Regions from separate parts of the Oceanobacillus sp. FSL K6-2867 genome, predicted to be linked through region 3. Evidence: riboswitches for the same ligand, from Rfam matches in the RefSeq annotation. Region 3 holds a riboswitch; each other region holds the start of a gene.
What was found. Region 3 has a riboswitch for S-adenosylmethionine ahead of metK (methionine adenosyltransferase). Riboswitches for the same ligand answer to the same signal wherever they lie in the genome.
Positions count from the first base shown of each region.

Region 1: it holds a riboswitch for S-adenosylmethionine, as region 3 does, so the genes downstream of both, NSQ77_RS02865 (acetyl-CoA C-acyltransferase) here and metK (methionine adenosyltransferase) in region 3, are expected to answer to the same signal.
Region 2: it holds a riboswitch for S-adenosylmethionine, as region 3 does, so the genes downstream of both, NSQ77_RS16795 (LLM class flavin-dependent oxidoreductase) here and metK (methionine adenosyltransferase) in region 3, are expected to answer to the same signal.
Region 4: it holds a riboswitch for S-adenosylmethionine, as region 3 does, so the genes downstream of both, NSQ77_RS00305 (carboxymuconolactone decarboxylase family protein) here and metK (methionine adenosyltransferase) in region 3, are expected to answer to the same signal.

Region 1 covers NZ_CP150144.1:618,642-621,794, forward strand. Annotated here, with positions in the region: gene NSQ77_RS02865 (acetyl-CoA C-acyltransferase) at 52-1,218, opposite strand; SAM riboswitch class I at 1,318-1,425, opposite strand; tRNA gene NSQ77_RS02870 (tRNA-Val) at 1,594-1,666, shown strand; gene NSQ77_RS02875 (hypothetical protein) at 1,878-2,150, opposite strand; gene NSQ77_RS02880 (hypothetical protein) at 2,439-2,999, shown strand; partial or broken gene NSQ77_RS02885 (IS5/IS1182 family transposase) at 3,142-3,153, shown strand, end outside.
Region 2 covers NZ_CP150144.1:3,480,646-3,483,798, forward strand. Annotated here, with positions in the region: gene NSQ77_RS16785 (LLM class flavin-dependent oxidoreductase) at 1-382, opposite strand, end outside; gene ssuE (NADPH-dependent FMN reductase) at 415-966, opposite strand; SAM riboswitch class I at 1,208-1,315, opposite strand; SAM riboswitch class I at 1,443-1,549, shown strand; gene NSQ77_RS16795 (LLM class flavin-dependent oxidoreductase) at 1,639-2,694, shown strand; gene NSQ77_RS16800 (alpha-L-glutamate ligase) at 2,712-3,153, shown strand, end outside.
Region 3 covers NZ_CP150144.1:488,674-491,826, reverse strand. Annotated here, with positions in the region: gene pckA (phosphoenolpyruvate carboxykinase (ATP)) at 1-948, opposite strand, end outside; SAM riboswitch class I at 1,148-1,256, shown strand; gene metK (methionine adenosyltransferase) at 1,609-2,805, shown strand; gene NSQ77_RS02225 (DUF4181 domain-containing protein) at 2,907-3,153, shown strand, end outside.
Region 4 covers NZ_CP150144.1:60,812-63,964, forward strand. Annotated here, with positions in the region: gene NSQ77_RS00300 (LLM class flavin-dependent oxidoreductase) at 1-522, opposite strand, end outside; gene NSQ77_RS00305 (carboxymuconolactone decarboxylase family protein) at 552-1,217, opposite strand; SAM riboswitch class I at 1,343-1,449, opposite strand; gene sigK (RNA polymerase sporulation sigma factor SigK) at 2,063-2,767, shown strand; gene mtnN (5'-methylthioadenosine/S-adenosylhomocysteine nucleosidase) at 2,850-3,153, opposite strand, start outside.

The DNA.
Region 1 (3,153 bases), 130 kb from region 3:
ACAAGGCGAACTGCTCACATACTGTTCCATAATTTATACTAAGTTTTGGCTTTACCAGCTTTTTGGAACTTCTATTAATAGAGCCATTCCCTGACCGCCGCCACCGCAGAGAGATGCAATACCTTTTCCACCACCACGGCGTTTAAGTTCTTTTGCAAGAGTTAAGGCAAGTCGAAAACCCGTTCCGCCAAGCGGATGACCAATTGCAATTGCGCCACCATTAACATTCACTCTTTCATAGCCAATTCCAAGCTCACGGCAGCTTGCGATAACCACACTTGCAAAAGCCTCATTGATTTCAAATAAATCAATATCGCTCAATGTTAGGTTCGTTTTCTCTAAAACTGCTTTGATTGCCTGGGCAGGCTTTGTATGTAGGCTCGTATCTGGCCCCGCGACTTCAGCCCAACCAAGAATACGAGCTAACGGCGCTTTACCAAGCTCCTCCGCTTTCTTTTCGGATGAAACAATGCCAACGCTTGCGCCATCTGTCATTTGCGACGCATTTCCCGCTGTGATTGTACCGTCGTCAACAAACGCCGGTCTTAATGTTGCTAATTTTTCTATGTTCGAATTGAGGCGAATGCCTTCATCGCTAGAGAAGGTTTTGCCTTTAAGTTTGATTGAAACAATTTCATCTTGCAGGCGACCTTTTTCCAGCGCTTCAGCAGCTCGTTCCTGTGACAACTGTGCGTATTGATCCTGCTCTAGTCTATTAATCTTAAAATCTTTATTTTTTAAATCCGTCAGCACCCCCATCGAATCATCTGCTAACGAGCACCATAATCCGTCGTTTATTAATGTATCCGTAAATTGCAGGGATCCCATCGACAGCTCCTTACGAATCGGAGCAGTGTACGGGGCATTTGTCATCGAGTCAAATCCACCAGTAATATATAATTCCCCTTCGCCAAAATGAATACGGCGGACAGCGTCGGAAATGGATGCTAATCCAGCTAAACATACATTGTTTAAAGTAACTGCAGGAACAGATAACGATACACCGGCATCCTTCGCAACTCTTCTAGCCGGATTTTGACCCTGCCCCGCTTGAAGCACCTGTGCAAGTATTGTCCCATCAGCTTCTTTTGCCTCAGGTACTCGTCTCACTAACTCTTTAACAGCTAAAGTTCCTATCTCTTTTGCCTCTAATCCAGATAAAAATCCTTTCCACTTCCCAAAAGGTGTTCTTACTCCTTCTAGAATCACCGTATTCATAACGCCTCATCCTTTCCTATAAATCTGCTCATTTTGTCCATAAAAAAACCCTCTTTCCAAAGAAAGAGGGTTGAAATCATAAACTATTGCGGATTCCCCCTCTTATCTTTCAGACATTTCTGTCTGTTGGAAGTAGCACCATTCCCCCTAAAGGGGCGGTTGCCGGGCGTCATAGGGCCAAATCCCTCAGCCAACTCGTGATAAGAGTAATCTGTTATTTTGTTTTATTGTTGAAATATATTCGTTTATTAAATTATTGCAATATTAACAGAACGCAAACAGAAGGTCAATAGTTATTTTGTAAACGTAACTAAACAGCTTCTATTGACAGCCTTCTATTTTGCAAGTATAGTTAAAGTTGAGAATAATACATACGATTCCGTAGCTCAGCTGGGAGAGCGCTACCTTGACAGGGTAGAAGTCGTTGGTTCGAGTCCAATCGGAATCATTCTAACACGTTGGTCTGTATCCCTTGTGTATCAAGGAGTACAGGCTTTTTTATTTTTCTTGTAGAGATTGGTTTTTCATCTGATTTTGGTTAGCAGTCACAGATCAGTTACAGGATTTTCTAGAGCCATTTCAAACATATCGGCAACATCCATAATTATTGTTGGGAACAAGGTGAGCGTGTATTCCATTTCATCAACCACTATAAAAAATTATGTTAGACGAAAAACTATAGCATAGATAGCTACTAATACTATGAGGATTTCAAGCAAGAATGATTTCTTAAATCTATTATGCATTTTGAAATTAAGAATCGATTGAAAAATAATTAATAACAATAAAAATGCACTTAAAAAATAAATGATAGTATTGCTAATGTCTATAAATGCTACAATTAGCAAAATTAAAGGACCAAACAACATTTTTATCTTCAATATATAATTATCTAATACTTCATATCTTTTTTTTTTATTATCTACAACCATTAAAATCCCCCCAAGTATATGTCAAATATATAGGAATAACATTATTTTAACAATAATAAATATAATCATCATAAAATTAATAATTACAGTTGACTTACTTAAACTATATTAAATTGCCTTTAATTAAGTAACAGCTTGATTAGTTGTTTTATTATTTCAGGCATAATTATTCACCCTAATTTTATAAATTCAAGACTTTCTCCCCATTTAATTTAATATATAAAATTGTTAGAATTATTAACGTATTGGAATTATCAAATTTTGTCAATTAATATGAGGAGGGTTTTTTTGAAAAAAGTTATCTTTATTATTTTGTCGTTTACTCTTATTTTTAGTGCTATGCCAATCAATATTTTAGCTGCAGAAATTCCTAGCGCTGATGGATTTAATGGAACTTCTCAAATACGAGGTCATCATGATCCTAAAGTCACGTGTTCTACTCAGAATGTTAGTCACGCAGAAGCAGAAGCAATAAGAAAAGCTGAAAGTGATCAGAAGGTAGCAGCTGTTGCTTTGGCGGTATTAGGATTTGCTTCTGTACAAGGAATTATTGCAAAATCCCTATCACAATCTATATCTTGGGTATCATCAAATAAAACAGCCACTTCAGTAATTGGCACCACAGTTTCTAGTTTTGGACTAGTTAGTGCTGTTGGAGATAACGGTTCAGATGTGGGAGCAGCAGGAAACTATGAGGTTTGTGAGTATAAACACTTAGTAGATACCAGAAGTAATCATTGGGATAGCTGGACTGACTATGCACACTATGCAGGACAAGTAATGTACAAGACAACTGACAATGATACAGGACGAGTATATTACTTAAATGCGAATGCAATTGCAAGATAGTAAAGCGGCTGGAACCCCCCCCCCAGAATTAAAAAGAGTGCTGCTCGCCAATAAGTTGAGGAGTTCCAGTATTTTTGCACGCAAAAAGGATACCTTCTGATAAAATTAAAGTTACCACACAATAATATATGGAGGTATCCTTATGTTTAAACAT
Region 2 (3,153 bases), 1.4 Mb from region 3:
TTGTTAGATGGTCCAATGTACTGATTTTACGTGCAAACGTATATGGGTGCTCATGTGTAACAGAGGCAGTTATTCCAAAACCAAGATGCTTTGTAACTGCTGCCATATAAGGAACGATTAAAAATGGATCATTAACTGGAGATTGGACCCCATTTTTTACTGCAGCATCACGGGAATTGCCATATACATCATACGTTCCTAGGACGTCTGCGATAAATACCGCGTCGAATCGTCCTTTTTCTAATGTTTTTGCAAGATTAGTCCAATACTCACTATCCTTGTAACGATGGGATTGATCATCAGGGTGTGCCCATAATCCTGGTGATTGATGTCCAGGAGTATTCATATCAAAGGCGTTTAAAAAAATACGTTTAGCAGTCATATTAGTTCTCCTTTTATAATTTTTTAACAACCCTAGTACGTGACAGCTTCTCTTGCAGCTGAATTATTTATAAGCTGGATAAAGTAATAAAGCTGCTTCTTTGTTCGTTGCAAAATATCATCATCAATTATTGGAAGAGATTTCTGCTTATCAATTTGTCTGTCCAGCAGGTAAAGACCTTTTAAATTATGCGCTTTTAGTGTAGCGAGAACTGGCTTTAAGGTATATTCTACAGCGAGTAAATGGGAAGGACTTCCGCCTGTCATAAGCGGAAGTACTGGCTTATGCTTCAGAATGTCCTGCGGCAGTATGTCAATTAACGCTTTCAGCACACCGGAATACGCACCTTTATACACTGGAGATCCAACGATAAGTCCTTTGGCATTCTGGATTTTGGCTGCAATTTCTTTAACAGATGAACTATTGAAATTCCCTTGAAATAAATCTTCATATGGTACGTCTTTTACGGAAATGTGGGTTACTGAAAATTGCTCGCTTTCTAATAAAGCACCTAAATATTTGAGCACCTGTTCAGACCTCGAAAATTCAGATGGACTACCAGACAGGACAATAATTTCACTCATGTAAACATTCTCCTTTTGCTTTTTATTTGAACTATGCGAAACACCTGTAATATCGTACTTAAAAGAAACTGCGGATTATCTTCTCGATCGTTTTCTTCAAGTATGTGCAATAATTGCTGTCAAGGATTGCACATTAGTTTGCAGTTAATATTTAATTAGTACATACCAAATTTTTAATACGGCCAAAAAACCCCCTTTTCTTCTAAAAAGAGAAAAGAGGGTATACTACATCATTTATCAGCTCTTATCTCTCAAGAAAAAATCTCGCTGGAATTAGCACCTTTCTAATAATAATTAGGGGTTGCTGAAGCATCATAGGGCCAGTTCCCTCAGCTTCTCTTGATAAGAATTTTTAATTGTTGGATATATTCTAATATATCAAATCATATAAGTCAACTAAGAATTATAAGAATTAATTGATTGACATTTCGTAAGTTTTATATTATTATTCAACCAACAACTTTATTATTTGATTTATCTTATCACGAGAGGTGGAGGGACATGGCCCAAGGAAGCCTCGGCAACAGGTTCTTATAAGAATACTGTGCTAATTCCATCAAGCAGACTGCTTGAAAGATAAGAAAGAGCATACATAGATAACATGTAAAACCTCTATTCTTATCTTAGAATAGAGGTTTTTTTGCTGAACAGAGATAAGGGGGAGATGGAAAAATGAAATATGGATTTTGGTTACCGATTTTTGGCGGATGGCTAAGAAATGTAGAAGATGAAAACATGCCACCGACATATGGTTATGCCAAGGAAGTCATTCAGCATGCTGAAAAGTTAGGCTATGATACAACATTAATTGCTGAACTATATTTGAATGATATTAAAGGGATTGAAGCTGATTCAATTGAAGCATGGACGACAGCGGCCGCACTAGCAGCAGTTACCGATAAAATTGAAATTATGACCGCGGTCCGTCCAGTATTTCATAACCCGGCAGTAACGGCAAAAATGGCTGCAAACATTGACCGTATCAGCAATGGCCGTTTCACTTTAAATGTTGTCTCTGGCTGGTGGGAGGAAGAGGCAAAGCAATATGGCGGAGAATTTACAGAACATAATGATCGCTATAATCGTACAAGTGAGTTTTTAGAGGTTTTAAAAGGACTATGGACAACAGAAGACACATTTTCTTATGATGGAAAGTTTTATAACATTGCAAATACGAATTTATCACCAAAGCCAATTCAGCGGCCGAATCCTATTTTATATGCTGGTGGTGAGAGTGAAAAAGGAAAGCAGGTTATTACTTCCTATTGTGATGCATATGTGATGCATGGCGGTACAGTGGAAGAAGTTAAGACTAAAATTGAAGATATGAAGGAACGCAGAAAGAAGGCTGAAAAAGAAGCATTGCAATCATTTAGTATGGCTGCCTATGTCATTTGCAGAGATACGGAGGAAGAGGCACAGGAAGAATTAAAACGCATTACGACAGTTAAAGATGCAGCTGGTTATGCAGGAATGAAGGATTTTACTGCGAAGTCAGAGCTTGAACAACAGCTGAAATTGCAAGATTATTCAGTGTCAAACCGAGGCTTGCGACCAAACCTTGTTGGAACACCGGAACAAATTGCCAAGCGAATTTTAGCTTATGAAGAGGCTGGAGTAGATCAACTATTATTACAATGCTCGCCACAGCTTGAAGAGCTGGAGCGCTTTGCAAATCAAGTGATGCCAAAGGTTGAGGAAATACGAAAATCATTAACGAGTATTTAAGTTAGGGGAGAATAAAAATGAGTAAAATATATGTCATCCATGAAAATAATGAGTGGACTGAACATCTGCTGAAACGATTAGAAGAGCTTAATTTGCCTTTTGAAGATTGGTTGCTTGATAGCGGTAAGATTGATTTGAGCACAGCACCTCCAGAAGGGATTTTTTACAATCGAATGAGTGCTTCGTCACACACACGTGGAAATCGGTTTGCACCAGAATTAACGAATGCTGTTCTTGCATGGTTAGAGCATCATGGAAGAACAGTAATCAATGGAAGCCGTGCATTGCAGCTTGAAGTAAGCAAGGTTTTGCAATACCTTGAGCTTGAAAAGTATGGAGTTAAGACACCGAAAACAATTGCTGCTGTTGGAAGAGAGAATATTTTACAAGCAGCACAGGCATTTGAAGGGAAGAAATTTATAACGAAGCATAATCGTGCTGGAAAAGGACTGGGTGTTC
Region 3 (3,153 bases):
ATTCTCCGTTAATGTTGTATCATCGTAGTCGGGAATTCTTGAATTTTCGTCTAAGACAACATTCTCAAGTACTGATCCATAACGTATAGCGTTAAAGATTTGCGGCTCTTTTTCCTCTGAAAGGTTAATACATTTTGCGTAGCAGCCACCTTCAATATTGAACACGCCATTTGGACTCCAGCCATGCTCATCATCTCCAATTAGACGGCGGTATGGGTCAGCAGATAATGTTGTTTTTCCTGTGCCGGAAAGACCAAAGAAAAGTGCTACATCTCCTTCAGGACCAACGTTTGCCGAGCAATGCATGGATAAGATATCCTGCTTTGGCAGCAAGTAATTCATTACAGAGAAAATAGATTTTTTTATTTCACCAGCATATTCTGTACCTCCAATTAAAACGACACGCTTTTTAAAGGAAATTAAGATAAACGTTTCCGAATTGGTTCCATCTACAGCTGGGTCTGCTTTAAAATTTGGAGCAGAAATAACTGTAAACTCTGCTTGGTGATTGTTTAACTCTTCATCTGAAGGGGTGATAAATAGCTGACGTGAAAAAAGGTTATGCCATGCGTATTCATTAATGACTTGAATTGGCAAACGGTAATTTTTATCCGCCCCAGCAAACCCTTTAAACTGATAAAGCTCATCTTTTTCTTTTAAATAATCAATTACTTTTCTGTAGAGATTATCAAATGCTTTTTCTTCAATTGGGCGGTTTACCTTTCCCCAGTCAACAAAATCTGCACAAATTTCATCTTTTACAATAAATTTATCTTCCGGTGAACGACCAGTATATTTACCGGTAGTCGCTCGAATTGCCCCAGTTGAGGTAAGGCTTCCTTCTTCGTGACTTAAAATCTTTTCAACTAATTGTGCTACCGACAAATTAATATGCATATTATTGTGCTCGTTTAACTCTTTAATTAGTGATCTTTCCACTGTTTTCATATCATTATCTCCTGCCTTTTTAAGAATATCATCTGTTTATGACAACATTTATTTTCTTAAGTTGTTTATTAGTATAACACATTTAAATTATTAGTCCATACTATTTAAAGATAATTTATAAAAATATATGTTGACCCATCATTCCAAAATAGTTGACACCACCAGCTACTTTCGTTAGTCTTAAGATTGAACGGATACTCTCTTATTCAGAGTTGGTGGAGGGACAGACCCGATGAAGCCCAGCAACCATCACGTGATGTGAAATGGTGCTAACCTGATGCAAGGAACAATTCCTTGAACAATAAGAGCGAAAGGCCAGTATACCCTTTCCTCATGTCTTTGAAGGAAAGGCTTTTTTGTTTTTCGCAAATAGGAAAAGTATAAGACTCATAATTTGCATTAGTGCAACTTAGGCATTTGCCTAAAGACTTGGACTCCAAAGTATAAGGTTTTCTAAGATAGCAAAATACGTTTTCGTAAGAATTCCTTTTACGAATACCAAGTTTTCTAATAGAGAAGTTTTATATAAAATAATATTCATTGAAATTCGATTCACCTGGTCAGCGGGAAAAGTTTTACCTTTTGAAGGTACTTTGAATAATATATGTAGAACATTTAAATTAGAGTTCCGTAACATACAATAAAGGAGAGTTTAGCCTAATGGCTGTAAATCGACGTTTATTTACTTCAGAATCAGTAACAGAAGGTCATCCAGACAAAATGTCAGACCAAATATCAGATGCAATCCTTGATGAAATATTAAAAAAGGATCCGAATGCACGCGTTGCGTGTGAAACAACAGTTACAACTGGGTTAGTGTTAGTGGCAGGTGAAATTTCCACAAGCACATATGTAGATATTCCTGCAATTGTGAGAGAAACGATTAAAGGAATTGGCTATACTCGAGCCAAATATGGTTTTGACTCGGAAACATGCGCAGTTATGACGGCGATTGATGAACAATCCGCAGATATTGCTGGTGGAGTTGACACTGCACTAGAAGCCCGCGAAGGGAAAATGAGCGAGGATGAAATTGATGCAATTGGCGCGGGAGATCAAGGTTTAATGTTTGGTTTTGCTTGTGATGAAACCAAAGAGCTTATGCCATTGCCAATTTCACTAGCCCACAAGTTATCGAAACGCCTTGCTGATGTAAGAAAAGAAAACATTGTAGACTACCTGCGACCGGATGGTAAAACACAGGTTACCGTAGAATACGATGAAAATGATCAGCCTGTTCGAATCGATACGATTGTTATTTCAACGCAGCATCACCAAGATATTACAAGGGATCAAATTGAAAAGGATATGATCGAGCATGTTGTTCGTGCCGTAGTTCCTGCTGATCTCTTGGATGAAAAAACAAAGTATTTCATTAATCCAACTGGTCGCTTTGTTATTGGTGGGCCACAAGGGGATGTGGGACTTACTGGACGCAAGATTATTGTTGACACTTATGGTGGATATGCACGTCATGGCGGTGGAGCATTTAGTGGGAAGGATGCTACAAAAGTAGACCGTTCTGCTGCATATGCCGCACGCTATGTTGCAAAAAACATCGTTGCTGCAGGACTTGCCAAGTCATGTGAAGTTCAATTGGCATACGCGATTGGTGTGGCGGAGCCTGTATCCATTGCAATAAATACATTTGGTACAGGGAAAGTGAGCGAAGAAACACTTGTAGCTGCGATTCGTAAATTATTCGATCTTCGCCCAGCTGGAATTATTCGGATGCTTGACCTCCGTCAACCGGTATTTAAAGATACTGCTGCATATGGCCATTTTGGCAGAACGGATGTTGCATTTTCATGGGAAAAAACGGATAAAGTTGATGAGTTGCTTGCATTGACGAAATAATATATATTGCTGTACAGCTCTATTTGAGTCGTACAGCTTTTTTTAGCTGATGGAATCTTGGCGGGTGTACGATTTATAGTATGGAAAGAGGAGAATGTTTAATGTACTACTATGAAGATAACAGTGGGCTGCTGCTGGATATAGTCATACTAATCGGTGTATTTTCACTAATTATTTTTATATTTAATTCAATCATGAGAAAGCTATTGAACGTAAAGCGTCCGAAATGGTTTTCTAATAATTATGTGAACAAAGTACATGAAAAGTATGATAAAAGGCTACGATTAACATCTGTTATCGTATACATGGTGGCTGGACTTTACTTCATTTTTACAACTAATAATATAT
Region 4 (3,153 bases), 430 kb from region 3:
GTGCTCCCATAGCTTGTAAACGACCTCAAGAAATTCATCAGCACGGTCATAGCGTATATTTTTAGGTAATCTACCCGACAAACCAAGATTAATTGCCTCACTCTCTAAATACGAAGTTACTACATTCCAAGCAATTCTGCCTTCCGTCAAATGGTCCAGTGTTGAAAGCTGACGTGCCAGTGCATATGGCTGTGCATAGGTTGCTGAAATTGTCGGGGCAAATCCGATGTGCTTCGTTGCTGCAGCCATAGCTGATATTGGCATCAAGGGGTCATGTGCCGGCAATTGCACAGCATGTTTAATCGCAGCATCATGATTGTTTCCATAAACAGAATACGTACCAAGAACATCAGCAATAAAAACGGCATCAAATTTTCCCCGCTCCAGCACTTGTGCTGTTTCTGTCCAATAATGAATTCGATTATGAAATACTCCCTTATCTCTCTCATGTTTCCACAACCCCATGGAATGCGGGGATGGCGAGTTTTGTACAAATCCGTTCAAATGAATCTGCTTTTTCAAACGAAACACTCCTCTTATGGTATCAATTTCTATTCATCGTAAGCATTTAATGCGTTTACACTATGAGCGATTGCTGATCCAGCTTTAAGCGCTACTGCAACAAAAATTGCTTCCGAAATCTCATTTAAATTTGCTCCTGTTTTTTTCGCATTTTTTGTGTGCAAATCAATACAATATGCACAACCTGTTGTATGGGCACAAGCTACTGCAATTAACTCTTTTTCTTTCTCACTCAGATTTTCTGCTTTTATAGCCTGATGATCAAAATCCAGAAATGCCTTAAATGTTTCTTTATTTAACTTGGAAAATTCCTTTATACGATTAAAATAGGATGCTTTATACAGCTCCTCATCCCCGTTTTCATCATAAGCATTTAGTGCATTTACTCCATGCGCTGCTGAAGATCCCGCCTTTAATGCTGTTGCGACAAAAATTGCCTCTGCTACCTCTGCTTTGCTTGCTTTCTGTTTTTTCACATTTTTGACATGTAAATCAATACAATACGGACACCCGGTAATATGCGCCACAGCAACTGCAATTAATTCTTTTACCTTTACCGATAATTCCCCTTCAGCCAATGCTTGATTATTAAAAGCAAAAAATGACTCAAAAGCATTGGGTGCATGTTTCTTTAATTCGTGAATCCTTCCAAAGTAATCCTTTCTGTACAAGCTATCTGTTTTTGTTATACTCATTTTCTTCGCTCCCTTTTTCAATTTAAATTTACCTATTCATCGAAATATAATTTTTCCTATCATATTACTTGCCTTTAAAGTAAATTAAAAACCTCTTCCGATGAGGAAGAGGTTTTATATCTCTAATCTCATCTTTCAAGCATATGCTTGCTGGAATTAGCACCTTGTTACATTTTGGTAACGGTTGCTGCAGGATCATAGGACCAGTTCCTCCCCTGACTCTTGATAAGAAAAATCATATTCAATTTGTAGGAATTGTTCACATCATACACCGGGCAATAGAACTTGTCAACTATATTTTTTGAATTTACTACAAAAGTTAGATATATGATGTCGATTAACGTTCCTTTGTCCTATTTACCCGCTTTTTACTGAAACGAGTTGATTCCAAAATGCTATGCAGAAAGCTTATTCTTATCTAAATCCTATGCAGCCCCAATAATCCAATACTCTTGTACTACTGCATCATCCTTTGCCTTGAATATATCAACACCATTAAAGATCCCTATTCAATTCAAAACAGCCACGATCTGTTGTGTTTCTGTTTTTCACAGTTCCCGCATACATACCAGCAAGAATAGTACCCACACAGTGCGCTCCTTCTTTATCTTGACAATGCAGTTTGTTACTTCTAGCGATAAGTTATTGTGTCTGTAAAAACCGCCAGCTGTATGTAATTCTGATAGGATGCATCAGGGTTTTAATCGTTTCTCTAATATCAAATAAAATCGTTTTCATAATTAATTATCTGGGACAGACACGAATCTCCTTACTGCTTCATAAAGATGTTATATAGGCAAAAGCCCATTCTTGAAGCAGATTGTTCTTTAGGAGGTGACCTGAGTTTGTCCGGGATTCTATCTGTGCTTGCTCTTCTAATTAAGGAAGCCCTCTTTTTCGTTTCTTATGTAAAAAATCATGCATTCCCGCAACCATTACCCCCTGATGAAGAAGCGAAATACATTGAGGAAATGCAAAATGGAAACGAAACAGCTAGAAACAAACTGATTGAACATAATTTAAGACTTGTTGCTCACATTGTAAAAAAGTTTGAAAATACTGGTGAGGATATGGAAGATTTGATTTCCATTGGAACAATCGGTCTTATAAAAGGGGTTGAAAGCTTCTCTACAAATAAGGGAACGAAATTGGCAACATATGCTGCTCGTTGTATAGAAAACGAAATATTGATGCATCTGCGTGCATTGAAAAAGGTGAAAAAAGATGTTTCATTACACGATCCAATTGGCCAGGACAAAGAAGGCAATGAAATCAGCTTAATTGATATACTCGAAGCAGAGAATGATAATGTAATTGAATACATCCAATTGAATATGGAAATCGCCAAAATGCAAAAATATTTTTCTGTACTCGATAAACGAGAACGGGAAGTGATTATTTATCGCTATGGATTAAATGACTATAATGAAATGACACAGCGAGAAATTGCAAAAAAATTGAATATATCGCGCAGCTATGTATCACGAATTGAGAAAAGAGCCCTTATGAAGGTGTTTCATGAGTACTATCGAAAGGAGCGAAATAATTAGGTTAATTTACAAGTTATCAAAAAGCCCAGAAACATGAATTTATCATTGTCTCTGGGCTTTTGCTTTTCTTATAATTGTTTTTTTATATGCTTTTGACTACAGCAATAATTAGTTGTGCTGCATTTTTAGCGGCCGTTTCAAGAAATTGATCAAACGAGATGGATGATTTTTTTCCTGCAATATCAGATAGTGCGCGAATAATAACAAATGGCTTGTTGTACTGATGACAAACCTGAGCAACAGCTGCTGCTTCCATCTCTGAGGCCAGCATTGTCGGGAATTTACCATGAACAAACGCAACACGTTCGGGATCTTCCATAAACGAATCTCCAGTCGCAATAATTCCTTGCTCACAATTTATATCCATATTTTTTACTGCAGCAACT